3 regions of the Streptomyces sp. NPDC034049 genome follow, and region 3 is predicted to be linked to each of the others. Evidence: predicted binding sites of a transcription regulator. Region 3 holds the regulator's gene; each other region holds the start of a gene.
What was found. The regulator HrcA, encoded in region 3, represses chaperone genes, less so after heat shock. The targets are predictions, from matches to a motif close to TTNGCACTCNGNNNNNCNGAGTGCNAA.
Positions count from the first base shown of each region.

Region 1: a site for HrcA is predicted at 2,883-2,909, ahead of groL (chaperonin GroEL). Genes of this name have one in related genera too.
Region 2: a site for HrcA is predicted at 3,333-3,359, ahead of groES (co-chaperone GroES). Genes of this name have one in related genera too.

Region 1 covers NZ_JBVISJ010000005.1:524,554-530,371, reverse strand. The annotation lists gene ACZ52C_RS18535 (glucosyl-3-phosphoglycerate synthase) at 1-64, opposite strand, end outside; SAM riboswitch class I at 196-351, shown strand; gene thrC (threonine synthase) at 369-1,661, shown strand; gene ACZ52C_RS18525 (MoaD/ThiS family protein) at 1,765-2,040, shown strand; gene ACZ52C_RS18520 (cold-shock protein) at 2,503-2,709, shown strand; gene groL (chaperonin GroEL) at 3,073-4,695, shown strand; gene ACZ52C_RS18510 (NADH:flavin oxidoreductase) at 4,919-5,818, shown strand, end outside.
Region 2 covers NZ_JBVISJ010000002.1:729,266-735,083, forward strand. The annotation lists gene ACZ52C_RS08000 (SDR family NAD(P)-dependent oxidoreductase) at 1-207, shown strand, start outside; gene ACZ52C_RS08005 (ester cyclase) at 302-1,009, shown strand; gene groL (chaperonin GroEL) at 1,123-2,751, opposite strand; gene groES (co-chaperone GroES) at 2,880-3,188, opposite strand; gene ACZ52C_RS08020 (polysaccharide deacetylase family protein) at 3,382-4,260, opposite strand; gene ACZ52C_RS08025 (polysaccharide deacetylase family protein) at 4,422-5,519, opposite strand; gene ACZ52C_RS08030 (class I SAM-dependent methyltransferase) at 5,649-5,818, shown strand, end outside.
Region 3 covers NZ_JBVISJ010000017.1:8,883-14,700, reverse strand. The annotation lists gene hemW (radical SAM family heme chaperone HemW) at 90-1,322, shown strand; gene ACZ52C_RS35120 (Uma2 family endonuclease) at 1,425-1,997, shown strand; gene ACZ52C_RS35115 (DUF3097 domain-containing protein) at 1,981-2,790, opposite strand; gene ACZ52C_RS35110 (MBL fold metallo-hydrolase) at 2,832-3,587, opposite strand; gene hrcA (heat-inducible transcriptional repressor HrcA) at 3,910-4,926, shown strand; gene dnaJ (molecular chaperone DnaJ) at 4,927-5,818, shown strand, end outside.

The sequences.
Region 1 (5,818 bases), on a different contig from region 3:
GGAGCGGTCGGTCGGCCATGGACCAGGAGCGGGTGTTCAGCCAGCGCTCGACTTCCTTCAGCACAGTGCGCGGCTCCTCTGCGTTCATCTCGCGGTTCGGACGGCTCTCTCAACTGTCCTGGCCTTCGGTTACAGTCTTGGACAACGCTGGTGACCATCGCATGTCGCTGCTCGTCGGCGTATACAACCAAATACCGCTCATCCAGAGGGGCAGAGGGATACGGCCCGATGAAGCCCCGGCAACCCTCCAGCCGGTCTCGTAGTGATCACTGTCGATCGCCCGCGAGGCTCCCGGCTAGGGAAGGTGCCAAATCCGTCTCACGGCGAAGTGCGTCGTGAGGAAGATGAGGAGAAAGGGCCTCGCCTCCATGGCTGCGCAGACTGTTGCAAGCACCACCGACTCCACCTCCACAGTAGACCTCGGGCCCGCCTCGGCCCTGAGCTGTCGGGAGTGCGGTCACCGCGTACCCCTCGGGCCGGTCTTCGCCTGCGAGGAGTGTTTCGGGCCCCTGGAGATCGCGTACGACTACTCCGCCTACGACACGGACGAGCTGCGCAAGCGGATCGAGTCCGGTCCCGCGAACATCTGGCGGTACGCGCCCCTGCTGCCCGTCCCGGCGGACGTGGCCACCAAGCCCAACATCAACCCGGGCTGGACCCAGCTGGTGAAGGCCGACAACCTGGCCGCCGCGCTTGGTGTCGACGCCGGCAAGCTCTTCGTCAAGGACGACTCCGGCAACCCGACGCACTCCTTCAAGGACCGCGTCGTCGCCCAGGCCCTGGAGGCGGCCCGCGCCTTCGGCTTCACCACCCTCTCCTGCTCCTCCACGGGCAACCTGGCCGGTGCCGTCGGCGCCGCCGCCGCCCGCGCCGGCTTCCGGTCCTGTGTGTTCATCCCGCACGACCTGGAGCAGGGCAAGGTCGTCATGGCCGCGGTCTACGGCGGCGAGCTCGTCGGCATCGAGGGCAACTACGACGACGTGAACCGCTTCTGCTCCGAGCTGATCGGCGACCCGGCCGGCGAGGGCTGGGGCTTCGTGAACGTCAACCTCCGGCCGTACTACGCCGAGGGCTCGAAGACGCTCGCGTACGAGATCTGCGAGCAGCTCGGCTGGCGGCTCCCCGACCAGCTGGTCGTGCCGATCGCCTCCGGGTCGCAGCTCACGAAGATCGACAAGGGACTCCAGGAGCTGATCAAGCTCGGGCTCGTCGAGGACAAGCCGTACAAGATCTTCGGTGCGCAGGCCGAGGGGTGCTCGCCGGTGTCGGTGGCCTTCAAGGCCGGGCACGACGTGGTGCGCCCGCAGAAGCCGAACACCATCGCCAAGTCGCTCGCGATCGGCAACCCGGCGGACGGGCCGTACGTGCTGGACATCGCGCGGCGGACCGGCGGTGCCGTGGAGGACGTGACGGACGAGCAGATCGTCGACGCGATCAAGCTGCTGGCGCGGACCGAGGGGATCTTCGCGGAGACCGCCGGTGGGGTGACCGTGGGCGTGACGAAGAAGCTGATCGAGGACGGCGTTCTCGACCCGACGCTGACCACGGTCGTACTCAACACCGGTGACGGCCTGAAGACGCTGGACGCGGTGGCCGGGACCGGCCTGACCGCGACCATCCGGCCCAGCCTTGATTCGTTCCGTGAGGCTGGTCTCGCGTAGGCAGGACCCCGTCAGCAAGTCGTTCGGCTGCGGGTGAGCGGGGGCTGGTCGCGCAGTTCCCCGCGCCCCTTAGGTTCTCTGCACTCCCCGGAGGTTTCCCATCATGTCCGTCAACGTCCGCATTCCGACCATCCTTCGCACCTACACCGGTGGGCAGGCCGAGGTCGCCGCCGAAGGGGCCACCCTCGCCGAGGTGATCGCCGACCTGGAGAAGAACCACAACGGGATCGCCGCCCGGGTTCTCGACGATCAGGGCAAGCTGCGGCGGTTCGTGAATGTGTACGTGAATGACGACGATGTCCGGTTCGAGCAGGGCCTGGAGACGGCGACTCCGGACGGTGCGGGTGTGTCGATCATTCCCGCCGTCGCCGGTGGCTGACCGACGCTCCGTACCCATCGGTAGTAACCGTCGGTAACTTCGATTACCGAGAGTTCATCGAATTGCCCCCACCGTGAGAGAAGCGGAGGGGGCAATTCTCTATGGTTGAGCACTGTAGAGTTGGGGAACCCGGCCCGATCGACGTAGTGAATCCTTGCCGGGCGCATATGTGATCGCGCCGCACGCCCTATATGAAGTAGCCAAAGTGTGCAGGCCATTTGTGTATTTCGTTCCTTTTGTGGGGCCCGACTTGCCCTGAATTCGGGTGAATTGTTCGTACATTCCCGACCGGTCGTGTCCAGAATTCTCGTCCGATTGACCTGTTGCAGAGGGCAGTTGGACAGATACATTCGGCCGCGGTCGACGCGTTCCGGCGCACACCCCCAACCGTTGGGGGGTGAGGTCTGACCCGGATCCGCGAAGTGTGGATCTGTGCAAGGGCCAGTAATAGGGGAGTTAGGCATGGCTCAGGGCACCGTCAAGTGGTTCAACGCGGAGAAGGGGTACGGCTTCATCGCGGTCGACGGTGGTGCGGATGTTTTCGTCCACTACAGCGCGATCCAGATGGACGGTTACCGCACCCTGGAAGAGGGCCAGCGGGTCGAGTTCGAGATCTCGCAGGGTCAGAAGGGGCCCCAGGCGGACATGGTCCGACTGGCGGCCGGCTGAAGTAACGCGCCGGGTTCAACGCAGCGACGTTCTTCGTTCTTCATAGGAGGGCTCGCACCCCGCACCGGGGTGCGAGCCCTCTTGTGTGCCCGGCTGCACCCGGACGCGCCCGGTCCGGGGCGCCGCCGACGGGGCGCGCGGGGGCGCGTTCACCTGCGGATCATCGAGAGCCGCTTGCACTCGACCATGCCGAGTGCTAATCATTGGCGTTAGCACTCTGAAGGTGAGAGTGACAACGAAGGACCGGGTCGGTGAGGCCCGCAGGCCAGGTGGGGCAAGGAACCACGAGGCAGGCGAGCCGTCCGTCGCGGGCGCGGGCGCGGTCCGAAGGAATCACCCCCAGTCCTGGAGGGACCACTTCACATGGCCAAGATCATCGCGTTCGACGAGGAGGCGCGGCGCGGCCTCGAGCGCGGCATGAACCAGCTCGCGGACGCCGTCAAGGTGACGCTCGGCCCCAAGGGCCGGAACGTCGTCCTCGAGAAGAAGTGGGGCGCCCCCACGATCACCAACGATGGTGTCTCCATCGCCAAGGAGATCGAGCTCGAGGACCCGTACGAGAAGATCGGCGCCGAGCTGGTCAAGGAAGTCGCCAAGAAGACGGACGACGTCGCCGGTGACGGTACGACCACCGCGACCGTTCTCGCCCAGGCCCTGGTCAAGGAAGGCCTGCGCAACGTAGCCGCCGGCGCCAACCCGATGGCCCTCAAGCGCGGCATCGAGAAGGCCGTCGAGGCCGTCTCCGGTGCGCTGCTCGACCAGGCCAAGGAGGTCGAGACCAAGGAGCAGATCGCCTCCACGGCCTCCATCTCCGCCGCCGACACCCAGATCGGCGAGCTCATCGCCGAGGCCATGGACAAGGTCGGCAAGGAAGGCGTCATCACCGTCGAGGAGTCGCAGACCTTCGGTCTGGAGCTCGAGCTCACCGAGGGCATGCGCTTCGACAAGGGCTACATCTCGGCGTACTTCGCGACCGACATGGAGCGCATGGAGGCGGTCCTGGAGGACCCCTACATCCTCATCGCCAACTCCAAGGTCACCAACGTCAAGGACCTGCTCCCGCTCCTGGAGAAGGTCATGCAGGGCGGCAAGCCGCTGCTGATCATCGCCGAGGACGTCGAGGGCGAGGCCCTGTCGACCCTGGTCGTCAACAAGATCCGTGGCACCTTCAAGTCCGTCGCCGTCAAGGCCCCGGGCTTCGGTGACCGCCGCAAGGCCATGCTCGGCGACATCGCCATCCTCACGGGCGGCGAGGTCATCTCCGAGGAGGTCGGCCTCAAGCTGGAGAACGCGACCCTGGACCTCCTGGGCCGCGCCCGCAAGGTCGTCATCACCAAGGACGAGACCACCATCGTCGACGGTGCCGGTGACACCGACCAGGTCCAGGGCCGGGTCAACCAGATCCGCGCCGAGATCGAGAACAGCGACTCGGACTACGACCGCGAGAAGCTCCAGGAGCGCCTGGCGAAGCTCGCGGGCGGCGTGGCCGTCATCAAGGCCGGTGCCGCGACCGAGGTGGAGCTCAAGGAGCGCAAGCACCGCATCGAGGACGCCGTTCGCAACGCGAAGGCGGCCGTCGAGGAGGGCATCGTCGCCGGTGGTGGCGTGGCCCTGCTCCAGGCTTCCACGGTCTTCGAGAAGCTGGACCTGGAGGGTGACGAGGCGACCGGCGCCAACGCCGTGAAGCTCGCCCTGGAGGCCCCGCTCAAGCAGATCGCCGTCAACGGCGGCCTCGAGGGTGGCGTCATCGTCGAGAAGGTGCGCAACCTGCCCGTCGGCCACGGTCTGAACGCCGCGACCGGTGAGTACGTCGACATGATCGCCGAAGGCATCATCGACCCGGCGAAGGTGACCCGCTCTGCCCTGCAGAACGCCGCCTCCATCGCCGCGCTCTTCCTCACCACCGAGGCCGTCATCGCCGACAAGCCGGAGAAGGCCGCCGCGCCGGCCGGCGGCGGCATGCCGGGCGGTGACATGGACTTCTGATCGACCCCGGTCGATCACCGTCCTTCAGTACCGAGGGCGGCACCCCCTGGACGCGGGGGGTGCCGCCCTCGGGCGTGTCCGGGGTCACACCGGCATCGTCGCGTCGGTGGAATGCCGGGACGGCTGGGGAGGTTGTGCGAGGAGAAGCTATATGCGTGCGCATGGAATGCATCCCGCTCACTCCGTCGGCGCCCGCATCCCTTGACCCTTGAGGAGTCTCCACGTGACCACCGCCCCCACCGCCTCCGTTCCCGTTCCCGCGTCCCGGGCCGCCGAGGTGTTGGCTCGGCCCGTGCAGATCAATGGGCTGACCGTGCCGAACCGGATCGCGATGGCGCCGATGACGCGGACGTTCTCGCCTGGTGGGGTGCCCGGGGCGGACGTGGCCTCGTACTACGGGCGGCGGGCGGCCGCGGGTGTCGGGCTGATCGTGACCGAGGGGACGTACGTCGGGCACGAGACGGCGGGGGATCTCGACCGGGTGCCCCGGTTCGCCGGTGAGGAGCAGCTCGCCGGGTGGGCGAAGGTCGCCGAGGCCGTGCACGCCGGGGGCGGCACGATCGTGCCGCAGCTGTGGCACATCGGGGCCGTCCGGCAGCAGGGCAAGCTCTTCCCGGAGGCGCCCGTGTTCGGCCCGTCCGGGCTGCGGCTCGACGGCACCCCGGCCGAGGGCGGCCGGGCCATGACGCAGGCCGACATCGACGAGGTCATCGCGGCCTTCGCCAAGTCCGCCGCCGAGGCCGAGCGCATCGGCATGGACGGCGTCGAGATCCACGGCGCCCACGGCTACCTGATCGACCAGTTCCTCTGGGAGGGCACCAACCGCCGTACGGACGCCTACGGCGGTGACCCGGTCGCCCGCGTGAAGTTCGCGGCGGAGATCGTGGCGGCCGTACGGGACTCCGTCTCCGCCGGCTTCCCCGTCATCTTCCGCTACTCGCAGTGGAAGCAGGAGGCGTACGACGCGCGCCTCGCGGAGACGCCCCAGGAGCTGGAGGCGGTGCTGAGCCCGCTGGTCGCGGCCGGTGTCGACGCCTTCCACGCGTCCACGCGCCGCTACTGGCAGGCGGAGTTCGAGGGGTCCGAGCTGAACCTCGCGGGCTGGACGAAGAAGCTCACCGGC
Region 2 (5,818 bases), on a different contig from region 3:
GGCATGGGCACCGACAACATCCCCTCCTGGATGTGGCTCGACGCCGACAAGCTCGTCACCGCCGCCCTCGCCGACCTCTCCCGGGGCCGGACCGTCTCGATCCCGGACCCCCGGTACAAGGCCCTGATGGGCGTGGTGAAGGTGGTGCCGCGCGGGCTGCTGGGCGGGATCAGCTCGAAGACGGGACGGAAGTACGGGCCGCAGTAGGGGCGCCGGAACGGTCCAGCGGGTGAGCGCGGCGGCCCGGCGGGACAATGGGAGCTGTTCATCCGGACCCAGGGGGGTCGGGAGGCGGTGTGTCATGACATTCGTGCAGCTCATCGACTGCAGGACCAGCCGGTTCGACGAGATGAACCAGCTGATGGACACCTGGGTGGAGCAGACCAGGGGTAAGCGGACCGCGACGCACAGCGTGATCGGGAAGGACCGCTCGGACGGGTCGCACTTCGTGGAGATCGTGGAGTTCCCGTCGTACGAGGAGGCGATGCGCAACTCCGGGCTGCCGGAGACGGAGCGGATCTTCCAGGAGATGGTGGCGCTGTGCGAGGAGATGCCCACGTTCACGGATCTGGACGTGGTGCGCGACGAGCAGTTGTACGCGGCCACCGCCCGGCGGTTCCTCACGACCATCGCCACGAAGGGCGAACTGCCGCCGCTGGACGATCTGCTCGCGGAGGACTACCACGATCACGTGCCCTCCGGGGAGCCCGACGCCATCGGGATGGACGCGTTCCGGCGGACCTGTGAGGAGTGGCGGCGCGGCTTCGACTTCGCGTTCACCGTGGAGGACCAGATCGCGCAGGGTGACCGGGTGTGCACCCGGTGGACCTGGGAGGCGACCCACAAGGGGGACTTCCTCGGGATCGCGGCCACGGGGCGGTCGGTCCGGATGACGGGCACGGTCATTCACCGCTGCGCTCCCGACGGGAAGATCACCGAGGGCTGGTGGGAGTACGACCGGCTCGGTCTGATGGGGCAGTTGGGCGCGCTCGACGACCTGGAGAAGTGACCGGCTCAGCCACCTGGAGGCGCGGCCCGGGGCAGCGGGGGTGGTGACGCGGGAGGCCCGGCACCCCTCGCAGGGGTGCCGGGCCTTCGCCTACGGCTTACCGACGTCGTACGTCAGTGGGAGTGGCTGTGACCGTGGCCGTGGCCCGCGTCGGCCGGCTCCTCTTCCTTCTTCTCGACGACCAGGGTCTCGGTCGTGAGCAGGAGGGAGGCGATGGAGGCGGCGTTCTCCAGGGCGGAGCGGGTGACCTTGACCGGGTCGATGACGCCGGACTTGACCAGGTCGCCGTACTCGCCGGTGGCGGCGTTGAAGCCCTGGCCCTTGTCGAGCTCGGCGACCTTGGAGGTGATGACGTAGCCCTCCAGGCCGGCGTTCTCGGCGATCCAGCGCAGCGGCTCGACGGCGGCCTTGCGGACGACCGCGACACCCGTGGCCTCGTCGCCGGTCTTGCCGAGGTTGCCCTCCAGGACCTTCACGGCGTGGACGAGCGCGGAGCCACCACCGGAGACGATGCCCTCCTCGACCGCGGCGCGGGTCGCGGAGATGGCGTCCTCCAGACGGTGCTTCTTCTCCTTCAGCTCCACCTCGGTGGCGGCGCCGACCTTGATGACGCAGACGCCGCCGGCCAGCTTCGCGAGGCGCTCCTGGAGCTTCTCGCGGTCCCAGTCGGAGTCCGTGTTCTCGATCTCGGCCTTGATCTGGGCGACGCGGCCCTGCACGGCACCGGAGTCACCGGCGCCGTCGACGATCGTGGTGTCGTCCTTGGTGACGGTGACGCGGCGGGCGGAGCCGAGCACGTCGAGACCGACCTGGTCGAGCTTGAGGCCGACCTCCTCGGAGATGACCTCGGCGCCGGTCAGCGTCGCCATGTCCTGGAGCATCGCCTTGCGGCGGTCGCCGAAGCCGGGGGCCTTGACGGCGACCGCGTTGAAGGTGCCGCGGATCTTGTTGACGACCAGGGTCGACAGGGCCTCGCCCTCGACGTCCTCGGCGATGATCAGCAGCGGCTTCGAGGCGTTGGCCTGGATGACCTTCTCCAGCAGCGGCAGCAGGTCGGCGATGGCGCCGATCTTGCCCTGGTGGATGAGGATGTACGGGTCGTCGAGGACGGCCTCCATACGCTCCTGGTCCGTGACGAAGTACGGCGACAGGTAGCCCTTGTCGAAGGCCATGCCCTCGGTGAAGTCCAGCTCCAGACCGAAGGTGTTGGACTCCTCGACGGTGATGACACCGTCCTTGCCGACCTTGTCCATCGCCTCGGCGATGAGCTCGCCGACCTGGGCGTCCTGGGCGGACAGACCGGCGACGGCGGCGATGTCGGACTTCTCGTCGATCGGGCGGGCGGTCGCGAGGAGCTCCTCGGACACGGCCTTGACCGCGGCGTCGATGCCCTTCTTCAGGGCGGCCGGGGAGGCACCGGCGGCGACGTTCTTCAGGCCCTCGCGCACCAGCGCCTGGGCGAGCACGGTGGCGGTGGTGGTGCCGTCACCCGCGATGTCGTTGGTCTTGGTCGCCACCTCCTTCACCAGCTGGGCGCCGAGGTTCTCGTACGGGTCCTCGACCTCGACCTCGCGGGCGATGGTCACGCCGTCGTTGGTGATGGTGGGGGCGCCGAACTTCTTGTCGATGACGACGTTGCGGCCCTTGGGGCCGATCGTCACCTTGACCGTGTCGGCAAGCTTGTTGACGCCGCGCTCGAGGGCGCGACGGGCGTCCTCGTCGAACTTCAGGATCTTCGCCATGGGAGCGGTTCAGCCCTCTCGGAAACGTGGGTGAAACGAACTGCGCCCCCGACGCCCGGCTGATTAGTGGTCGCGGGGGCCAAGGGCGCAGCTCAAAAGCAAGGTGCTTCGGTGAGGAAGCGGGTGAACTACTTCTCGACGATCGCGAGCACGTCGCGAGCCGAGAGGACGAGGTACTCCTCGCCGTTGTACTTCACCTCGGTGCCGCCGTACTTGCTGTACAGCACGATGTCGCCGACGGAGACGTCGAGCGGCAGCCGCTGGCCGTCCTCGAAGCGGCCCGGACCCACGGCGAGGACGACGCCCTCCTGGGGCTTCTCCTTCGCGGTGTCCGGGATGACCAGGCCAGAGGCGGTGGTCTGCTCGGCGTCGAGCGGCTGGACCACGATGCGGTCCTCGAGCGGCTTGATGGCAACCTTGGAGCTGGTGGTCGTCACGATCCGACCTCCCCCTTCGGAGATCACGGGGTTGACTGTCTGAGGTGGCGACCAGGTGGATCCGTCGTCGCGGGTGCCGGACCTGCCCGTCGCGTTGTTGGCACTCTCCAGGGGGGAGTGCCAGACCTGAGACTATGACCGCGATTAGCACTCGGTCAAGCGGACTGCTAATCGAGCGGGTTGCGGCGGGGCGTCAGAGGTAGTCCTCCAGGCGGCCGACCGTCAGTCCCTGCTCCTGGACACGGCGCAGCAGCCGGCTCGTCATCTCCGTGAGTGTGATGCCCTTCAGCTGGTCCGGGCCCCGGAATCCGGCGAGGACGATGTCGCCCGGGCGGAGGCGGTCGCCGACGGCGTAGCGGAGGTCGTGGATCTGCATGGCCGCGCGCCACAGCACGAGGGCGGAGAGGCCGCAGTCGGCGGCGGCGCGGAGCGTGGTGGTGTCGTAGACGCCGTAGGGCGGGCGGAAGAGGGTCGGCCGGACGCCGAAGCGCTGCCTGAGCTTGTTCTGCTGGCCGCAGATCTCGGCGCGCTGTCCGGCGTACGGCAGGCCGCGCAGGGCGGTGTGGTCGAGCGTGTGGTTCTGCACGGTCGCGCCGACGGCCCGCAGCCGCGCGAAGTGGCCGTATCCCGGGCCCCCGACGCTGTCCGTCAGGAACATGCTCACCGGCAGCCGCAGCTCCCGCACCATGTCGACGAACCGGGGGTCCCGCTCGGCCCCGTCGTCGTACGTCAGGAAGACGACCTTGTCGCGGGTGGGGACACGATCGACGACGGGCAGGGGTCCCGCCCCGGCCGCGCGGGGCAGGGGGCGGCGATCGGGGTGCACGGGCGCGGGGGCGAGGGGGGTGGGGAGGCCCCAGCGGCGGTGCGGGGGCACGGAGGCGTGCGGGGGCACGGAGGCGTGCGGGGGCACGGAGGCGTGCGGGTGGGGGCGCGCGGGGGCGTGCACGCCGGAGTGGGGGGTGGTGGGGGCGGTCGCGGTGGGGGCGGTCGCGCAGCCGGTGAGGAGCAGTGCGGCGAGGGCCGTGAGGGCGACCAGGGTGCGGGCCGCCGACCTACGGGCCGCCGACAGGCAGGCCACTGGCGTACGGGCCGCAGGCGTACGGGCCGCAGGCGTACGGGCCGTCGGCCTGGAGGGCACTGGCGTGCGGGCCGCCGGCGGGCGGGCCGGTGGGACGCGTGCTCCCCGGTGCGTCCTTCGGTGTGGCCCTCGCCCGGCCTCCCCGTCGGCCCTCACAGGTAGTCCTCCAGCCTCGCCACCGCGTATCCCTCGGCGGTGACCAGGTTCAGGAAGCGGCGGATCATGTCCGGCATGGTGCCCTTCCAGTCGGACGTGCCCCGGAAGTGGCTGAGGACGATGTCGCCGGGCCGGAGTGCGCGGTCCGACTCGCGGTAGTCCCAGCGGTCGACGAAGACCTCCTCGTTCCAGAGGGGGACGGCCTCGACGCCGCAGCTCTCGGCGGCCCGGAGGGTGTCCCGGTCGTAGCTGCCGTAGGGCGGCCGGAAGAGGGTCGGCCGGGTCCCGTACCGCTTCTCGATCACGTCCTGCATCCCGCAGATCTCGCGCTTCTGGGCGGCGTAGGAGAGCGCGGGCAGATGGCGGTGGTGGAGGGTGTGGTTGTGGAGGGCGGCGCCACGGTCCCGCATCCGCTCGAAGTAGCCGTAGTCCTCCTTGATCAGGTAGTCGCTGAGGAAGGCGGTGTACGGGATCCGCAGGTCGGTCATCATCCGCAGGAACGCGGGGTCCTTCTCGGCGCCGTCGTCGATGGTGAGGAAGACGACCTTGTGACGGGTGGGGACGGTGGTGAAGACCGGGGGGAGGCCGTCCTCGGCATGGCCGTCGACCTCGAATCCCTTGCGGGTGGTGAGTTCCGGCTTCTCGACCGGCGGCGCGGGCGCGCTCAGTGGCACCTTCGCGAGCCCCCAGCGCTTCGCGGCGGCGACCCGCGCGGCGTGCGCGCGGCGCACTTTCCCGGCGTACGCGTCGAGGGCGCGGGCGGCGGGCGCGTCGGGCTGCCGCCGACCGCCCTGCTCGGGCGCGCCACGCCGCCCGTGCCGCCCGCGCTGCTGGCCGTGGGCGGGTTCGGCGGTCCCGGCGGCCGCCCCGGCCTCGGCGGCGCCCCGCTGCCCGGAGGAGCCCCGCTCCGCGGCCTCCTCGACACCGCCTCCGGCGCACCCGGACGCGACGGCCGCCGCGGCGAGCACGGCGACGACACCCAGGACGCCACCGCTCCCCCCGCGACTCCCGCGACGCCCCCGGCGACTCCCCCTACGGCTCCGGAGGGTCACCCAGATGACACGGTTTAGATCATTTTGTCGTACGAATCGCATGGCGCCGCATCCTCGCAGGGCCGCCCGCCTCCACCACCCCGACACCGCCGCCGTCCGCCGACCATCCACCGACTGGCCCACACCCCTCCCCCTGGCCTCCGCCCCGCCCCCCTGACCGACAATGGCCCGGTGAACGACCTGGACCCCGCCACCTTCCTCACCCCCCTCCTCACCCCCGAGGGCCGCGCCCTCCTCGACGAGGTGCGCGACACCGAGCCGGCGCGGGAGCTGGCCGTGGCGACCCGGCTGCGCCGCGACCACCCGGCGGAACTGGTCTCGGCTGCGCTGGCGCAGGCCCG
Region 3 (5,818 bases):
CAGGGCCGGAGCAGGAGCGTCACAACGGCGGATCGAGGGCGGATCGAGGGCGGACCGAGGACCGGCGGCGTTGCTGGACAATGGAAGGCATGCCTTCCGCACTCCCCGACGGTGAGCCCGTCCCCGACGACGGGGCGCTGCCCGCGCACGCCCTGGCCGACGCGGCCGAGCGTCCCCTCGGGTTCTATCTCCACGTCCCGTACTGCGCGACCCGCTGCGGCTACTGCGACTTCAACACCTACACCGCCACCGAGCTGCGCGGCACCGGCGGCGTCCTCGCCTCCCGCGACAACTACGCGGACACCGTCGTCGACGAGATCCGCCTCGCCCGCAAGGTCCTCGGCGACGACCCGCGCCCCGTCCGTACGGTCTTCGTCGGCGGCGGGACGCCCACCCTGCTGGCCGCCGACGACCTGGTACGGATGCTGGGGGCGGTCCGGGAGGAGTTCGGTCTCGCGGACGACGCGGAGGTGACGACCGAGGCGAACCCGGAGTCGGTCGACCCCGCCTATCTGGAGACCCTGCGCGCGGGTGGCTTCAACCGTCTGTCGTTCGGGATGCAGAGCGCCCGCCAGCACGTCCTGAAGATCCTCGACCGTACGCACACGCCGGGGCGCCCCGAGGCCTGTGTCGCGGAGGCGCGTGCCGCCGGCTTCGACCACGTCAACCTGGACCTGATCTACGGCACGCCAGGGGAGTCGGACGACGACTGGCGGGCCTCCCTGGACGCCGCGCTCGGCGCCGGGCCGGACCACATCTCGGCGTACGCGCTGATCGTCGAGGAGGGCACGCAGCTGGCGCGGCGCATCCGCCGGGGCGAGGTGCCGATGACGGACGACGATGTGCACGCCGACCGGTATCTCATCGCCGAGGAGATGCTCTCGGCCGCCGGGTTCGACTGGTACGAGGTCTCCAACTGGGCCACCTCCGACGCCGGGCGTTGCCTCCACAACGAGCTGTACTGGCGCGGCGCGGACTGGTGGGGCGCGGGGCCGGGCGCCCACAGCCACGTCGGCGGTGTGCGCTGGTGGAACGTCAAGCACCCCGGCGCGTACGCGGGCGCGCTGGCGGCGGGAAAGTCGCCGGGCGCCGGGCGTGAGCTCCTGTCGGACGAGGACCGCCGTGTCGAGCGCATCCTGCTGGAGCTGCGGCTGCGGGAGGGGTGCCCGTTGTCGCTGCTGCGCGAGCAGGGCCTCGCGGCGGCCGGGCGCGCCCTGTCGGACGGCCTCCTGGAGCCGGGCCCGTACGACGAGGGCCGCGCGGTGCTCACGCTGCGGGGGCGGTTGCTGGCGGACGCGGTGGTGCGGGACCTGGTGGACTGATCACTCTGGTGAATGAATCGGTGCGGAACGCCGGTTCGGTACCTAACCTGGTTCGTTGGCTGCCGCCGTACTTACGGCGGCAGGGAGCGGAGGGCCACGGAGATGACCGCTGTGGATGATCGCCGAGTGCATGAGGCCTTCGAGAGCCTTGAGGTTCCCGAGGGGTTCAAGGCTGAGCTCATCCGGGGGGAAATCGTGCTGATGGCCGGACCCGACAAGGTCCACAACCGCATCGTGCAGGCAGTGCGGGATCAGATCCCCTCCGATCTGTGGGACCGGCTGCAGACTCAGGACGTGGCCTTTCCGGGTGAGGACAGCGAGCCCCAGCCAGATCTCGTGGTCCTGGAGATCGGAGCGGACGACAGCCCAGGTCGGCTCGTACCCGCTCCCGCTGTCACGATGTTGGTCGAAGTCGTCTCCAGGACCAGCGTCCATCGCGACTATGTGGAGAAGCGCTCGCTGTACGCCGCGGGGGGTGTCCCCGTCTACCTGATCATCGATCCGTTCGAAGCGAAGTGCCTGGTGCTGACGGAACCGACCGGAAGCGGTGTCTCCGCGGACTACCAGTCGAAGCGGACTCGGAAGTTCGGGGACCCGGTGCCGTTGCCCTGCGTCGGGATCGAGTTGGAGACGAGCAGGTTCGGCACGCTGCCTCCTCTCACGGCTGCGCCGTGACGAAGTCGATCAGCTCCTCCACCCGGCCCAGCAGCTCCGGCTCCAGGTCCTTGTAGGAGTCCACCCGGGCCAGGATCGCCTGCCACACCGCCCCCGTGTTCTCGGCGGGCCACCCCAGCGCCCGGCAGACCCCCGTCTTCCAGTCCTGCCCGCGCGGCACGCGCGGCCACGCCGTGATGCCCACCGACGACGGCTTCACCGCCTCCCAGATGTCGATGTACGGGTGCCCCACCACCAGCGCGTGCTCGCTGGTCACCGACTGCGCGATACGGGACTCCTTGCTGCCCGGGACCAGGTGGTCGACCAGCACCCCGAGCCGCGCGTCCGGCCCCGGCGCGAAGTCCGCGACGATCGCGGGCAGGTCGTCCACGCCCTCCAGGTACTCCACCACCACGCCCTCGACGCGCAGATCGTCGCCCCAGACCTTCTCGACGAGTTCCGCGTCGTGGCGGCCCTCGACGTAGATGCGTCCGGCCCGGGCCACGCGCGCGCGGGCCCCTGGGACGGCCACCGAGCCGGAGGCGGTGCGGGTGGGGCGGACGGGGGCCGAGGACGTGGGCCGGACCAGCGTCACCACCCGCCCCTCCAGCAGGAAGCCCCGGGGTTCCAGCGGGAACACACGGTGCTTGCCGAAGCGGTCCTCCAGCGTCACCGTGCCCGCCTCGCAGCGGACGACCGCGCCGCAGAAGCCGGTCGTGGGCTCCTCGACGACCAGTCCGGGGTCGGCCGGGACCTCGGGAACCGGCTTGGGCTTCTTCCAGGGAGGGGTCAGGTCGGGTGAGTACTGGCGCATTCGGATGACGATAGGAGAAGCGGCGCCCGGAAACCCCGTACTCAGTCCGACACGCCGAAGCGCCGTGCCAGCGCGTCGCGTTGGGCGCGGACGAACGCCGCGTCCACCACCGCCCCGTGGCCGGGCACGTACAGCGCGTCCTCGCCGCCCAGGGCCAGCAGTCGGTCCAGCGCGTCCGGCCAGCGGGACGGGACCGCGTCGGGACCGGCCTGGGGCTCACCGGACTCCTCCACCAGGTCCCCGCAGAACACGACCTCCGGCGAACCGGCGGCCCCCGCCGTGGCCGGCGTGCCCGGGACCAGGACCACCAGGTCGTGTGCGGTGTGCCCCGGCCCCACGTTCGCCAGCAGCACCCGATGACCGCCGCCCAGGTCGAGCGTCCACTCCCCGGAGACCCGGTGGCGCGGCAGCACGAGGAGGTCGGCGGCCTCGGTCGCGTCCGCCGGGGGCAGGCCGTGGCGCACCGCGTCCGCGCGGAGGGCGTCACGGTCGCGGGACAGGACGCCGTCGACGCCCACCGCCCCGAACACCTCCACCCCGGCGAACGCGGCCGCCCCGAAGACGTGGTCGAAGTGGGGGTGGGTCAGCGCGAGATGTGTCACACGAGCGCCACCGAGCAGCAGGCACGCCTCGGTCCGCAACCGCGCGCCCTCCCGCAGGCTGGAACCCGCGTCGATCATGAGGGCCGCACCGTCCCCGGCCACCAGCCCGACCGTGCAGTCCCAGCCGGGAAGGCGGCACCGTCCGACCCGTGGCGTCAATCCCTGCCACCCGCACTCTTCCCAAGTCACCGTCATGCACCGACGCTAGCTGTAGGTCGGCGTCCGCCGCTGAAGCGGGGCATGCAGGGCGGTGCGGCAGGAGGTGAGGACGGTCCGTCGTAGGTGCTCCGTCCGTCGCCGCGTACCCGTGGGTAGGAAGTGGGCCGCGACGTGGCCCGGCAGGGGTCGGACAGCGGCCCGACATCGCCGGACACGTCCGTACACGTCGGCATGACATGGCTGGACCGGCCTTGCCGGGGGCGTACCCCACCGCCGTACACTGGGCGGGGAGTGCTGGCACTCGCCCGGGGTGAGTGCCAAGGGGGAGTCACGGAAGAGCGAGCTGGAGGTGTGCGCGATGCTCAGTGAACGCAGGCTCCAGGTGCTGCGCGCCATCGTCCAGGACTACGTGGGCACCGAGGAGCCGGTCGGTTCCAAGGCGCTCACGGAGCGGCACAACCTGGGGGTCTCCCCGGCGACCGTCCGCAACGACATGGCGGCGCTGGAGGACGAGGGTTTCATCGCCCAGCCCCACACCAGCGCGGGCCGTATCCCCACCGACAAGGGGTACCGGCTCTTCGTCGACAAGCTGGCCGGCGTCAAGCCGATGACGCCGCCCGAGCGGCGCGCCATCCAGAACTTCCTGGACGGCGCGGTCGATCTGGACGACGTCGTGGCGCGGACCGTGCGGCTGCTGGCGCAGCTGACGCGGCAGGTCGCGGTCGTGCAGTACCCCTCGCTCACCCGCTCGACCGTGCGGCACGTGGAGCTGCTGTCGCTGGCCCCGGCCCGGCTGATGCTCGTGCTGATCACGGACACCGGACGGGTGGAGCAGCGGCTGGTGGACTGCCCGGCGCCCTTCGGAGAAACGTCACTCGCGGATCTTCGCGCCCGGCTGAACAGCAAGGTCGCGGGCCGCCGGTTCACCGACGTGCCCCGGCTGGTCGAGGACCTGCCGGAGGCGTTCGACGTCGAGGACCGCGGCACGGTCACGACGGTGCTCTCCACCCTGCTGGAGGCACTCGTCGAGGAGAGCGAGGAGCGGCTGATGATCGGCGGAACCGCCAATCTCACCCGCTTCGGACATGACTTCCCCCTCACCATCCGGCCCGTTCTGGAAGCCTTGGAGGAGCAGGTCGTCCTCCTCAAGTTGCTTGGCGAGGCCGGGGATTCGGGCATGACCGTACGCATCGGTCATGAGAACGCGTATGAGGGACTCAACTCCACGTCCGTCGTCTCCGTCGGCTACGGTTCGGGCGGCGAGGCAGTAGCGAAGCTGGGCGTGGTCGGACCTACGCGCATGGACTATCCGGGAACGATGGGAGCGGTACGAGCGGTGGCACGGTACGTCGGACAGATCCTGGCGGAGTCTTAAGTGGCCACGGACTACTACGCCGTGCTCGGCGTGCGCCGCGACGCGTCTCAGGACGAGATCAAGAAGGCGTTCCGGAGGCTCGCTCGCGAGCTGCACCCGGACGTCAATCCCGATCCGAAGACCCAGGAGCGGTTCAAGGAGATCAACGCCGCCTACGAGGTGTTGTCGGACCCGCAGAAGAAGCAGGTCTACGACCTCGGTGGCGACCCGCTGTCCCAGGCGGGCGGCGGAGGCGCGGGCGGCTTCGGCGCCGGTGGCTTCGGCAACTTCTCGGACATCATGGACGCGTTCTTCGGCACGGCGTCGCAGCGGGGTCCCCGCTCGCGCACGCGCCGGGGACAGGACGCGATGATCCGGCTGGAGATCGACCTCGACGAGGCGGCCTTCGGCACGACGAAGGACATCCAGGTCGACACGGCCGTCGTCTGTACGACGTGCAGTGGCGAGGGGGCCGCTCCCGGCACCACCGCCCAGACCTGTGACATGTGCCGGGGCCGCGGTGAGGTCTCGCAGGTCACGCGGTCCTTCCTCGGCCAGGTCATGACCTCCCGGCCCTGCCCGCAGTGCCAGGGCTTCGGCACGATCGTCCCCAACCCGTGCCCCGAGTGCGCGGGCGACGGGCGGGTGCGGTCGCGGCGGACGCTGACCGTCAAGATCCCGGCCGGTGTCGACAACGGCACGCGGATCCAGCTGGCCGGTGAGGGCGAGGTCGGGCCCGGTGGCGGTCCCGCCGGTGACCTCTACGTCGAGATCCACGAGCTGCCGCACCCGATGTTCCAGCGGCGCGGCGACGATCTGCACTGCACGGTGACGATCCCGATGACGGCGGCGTCCCTCGGTACGAAGGTGCCGCTGGAGACGCTGGACGGGCTGGAGGAGGTCGACATCCGGC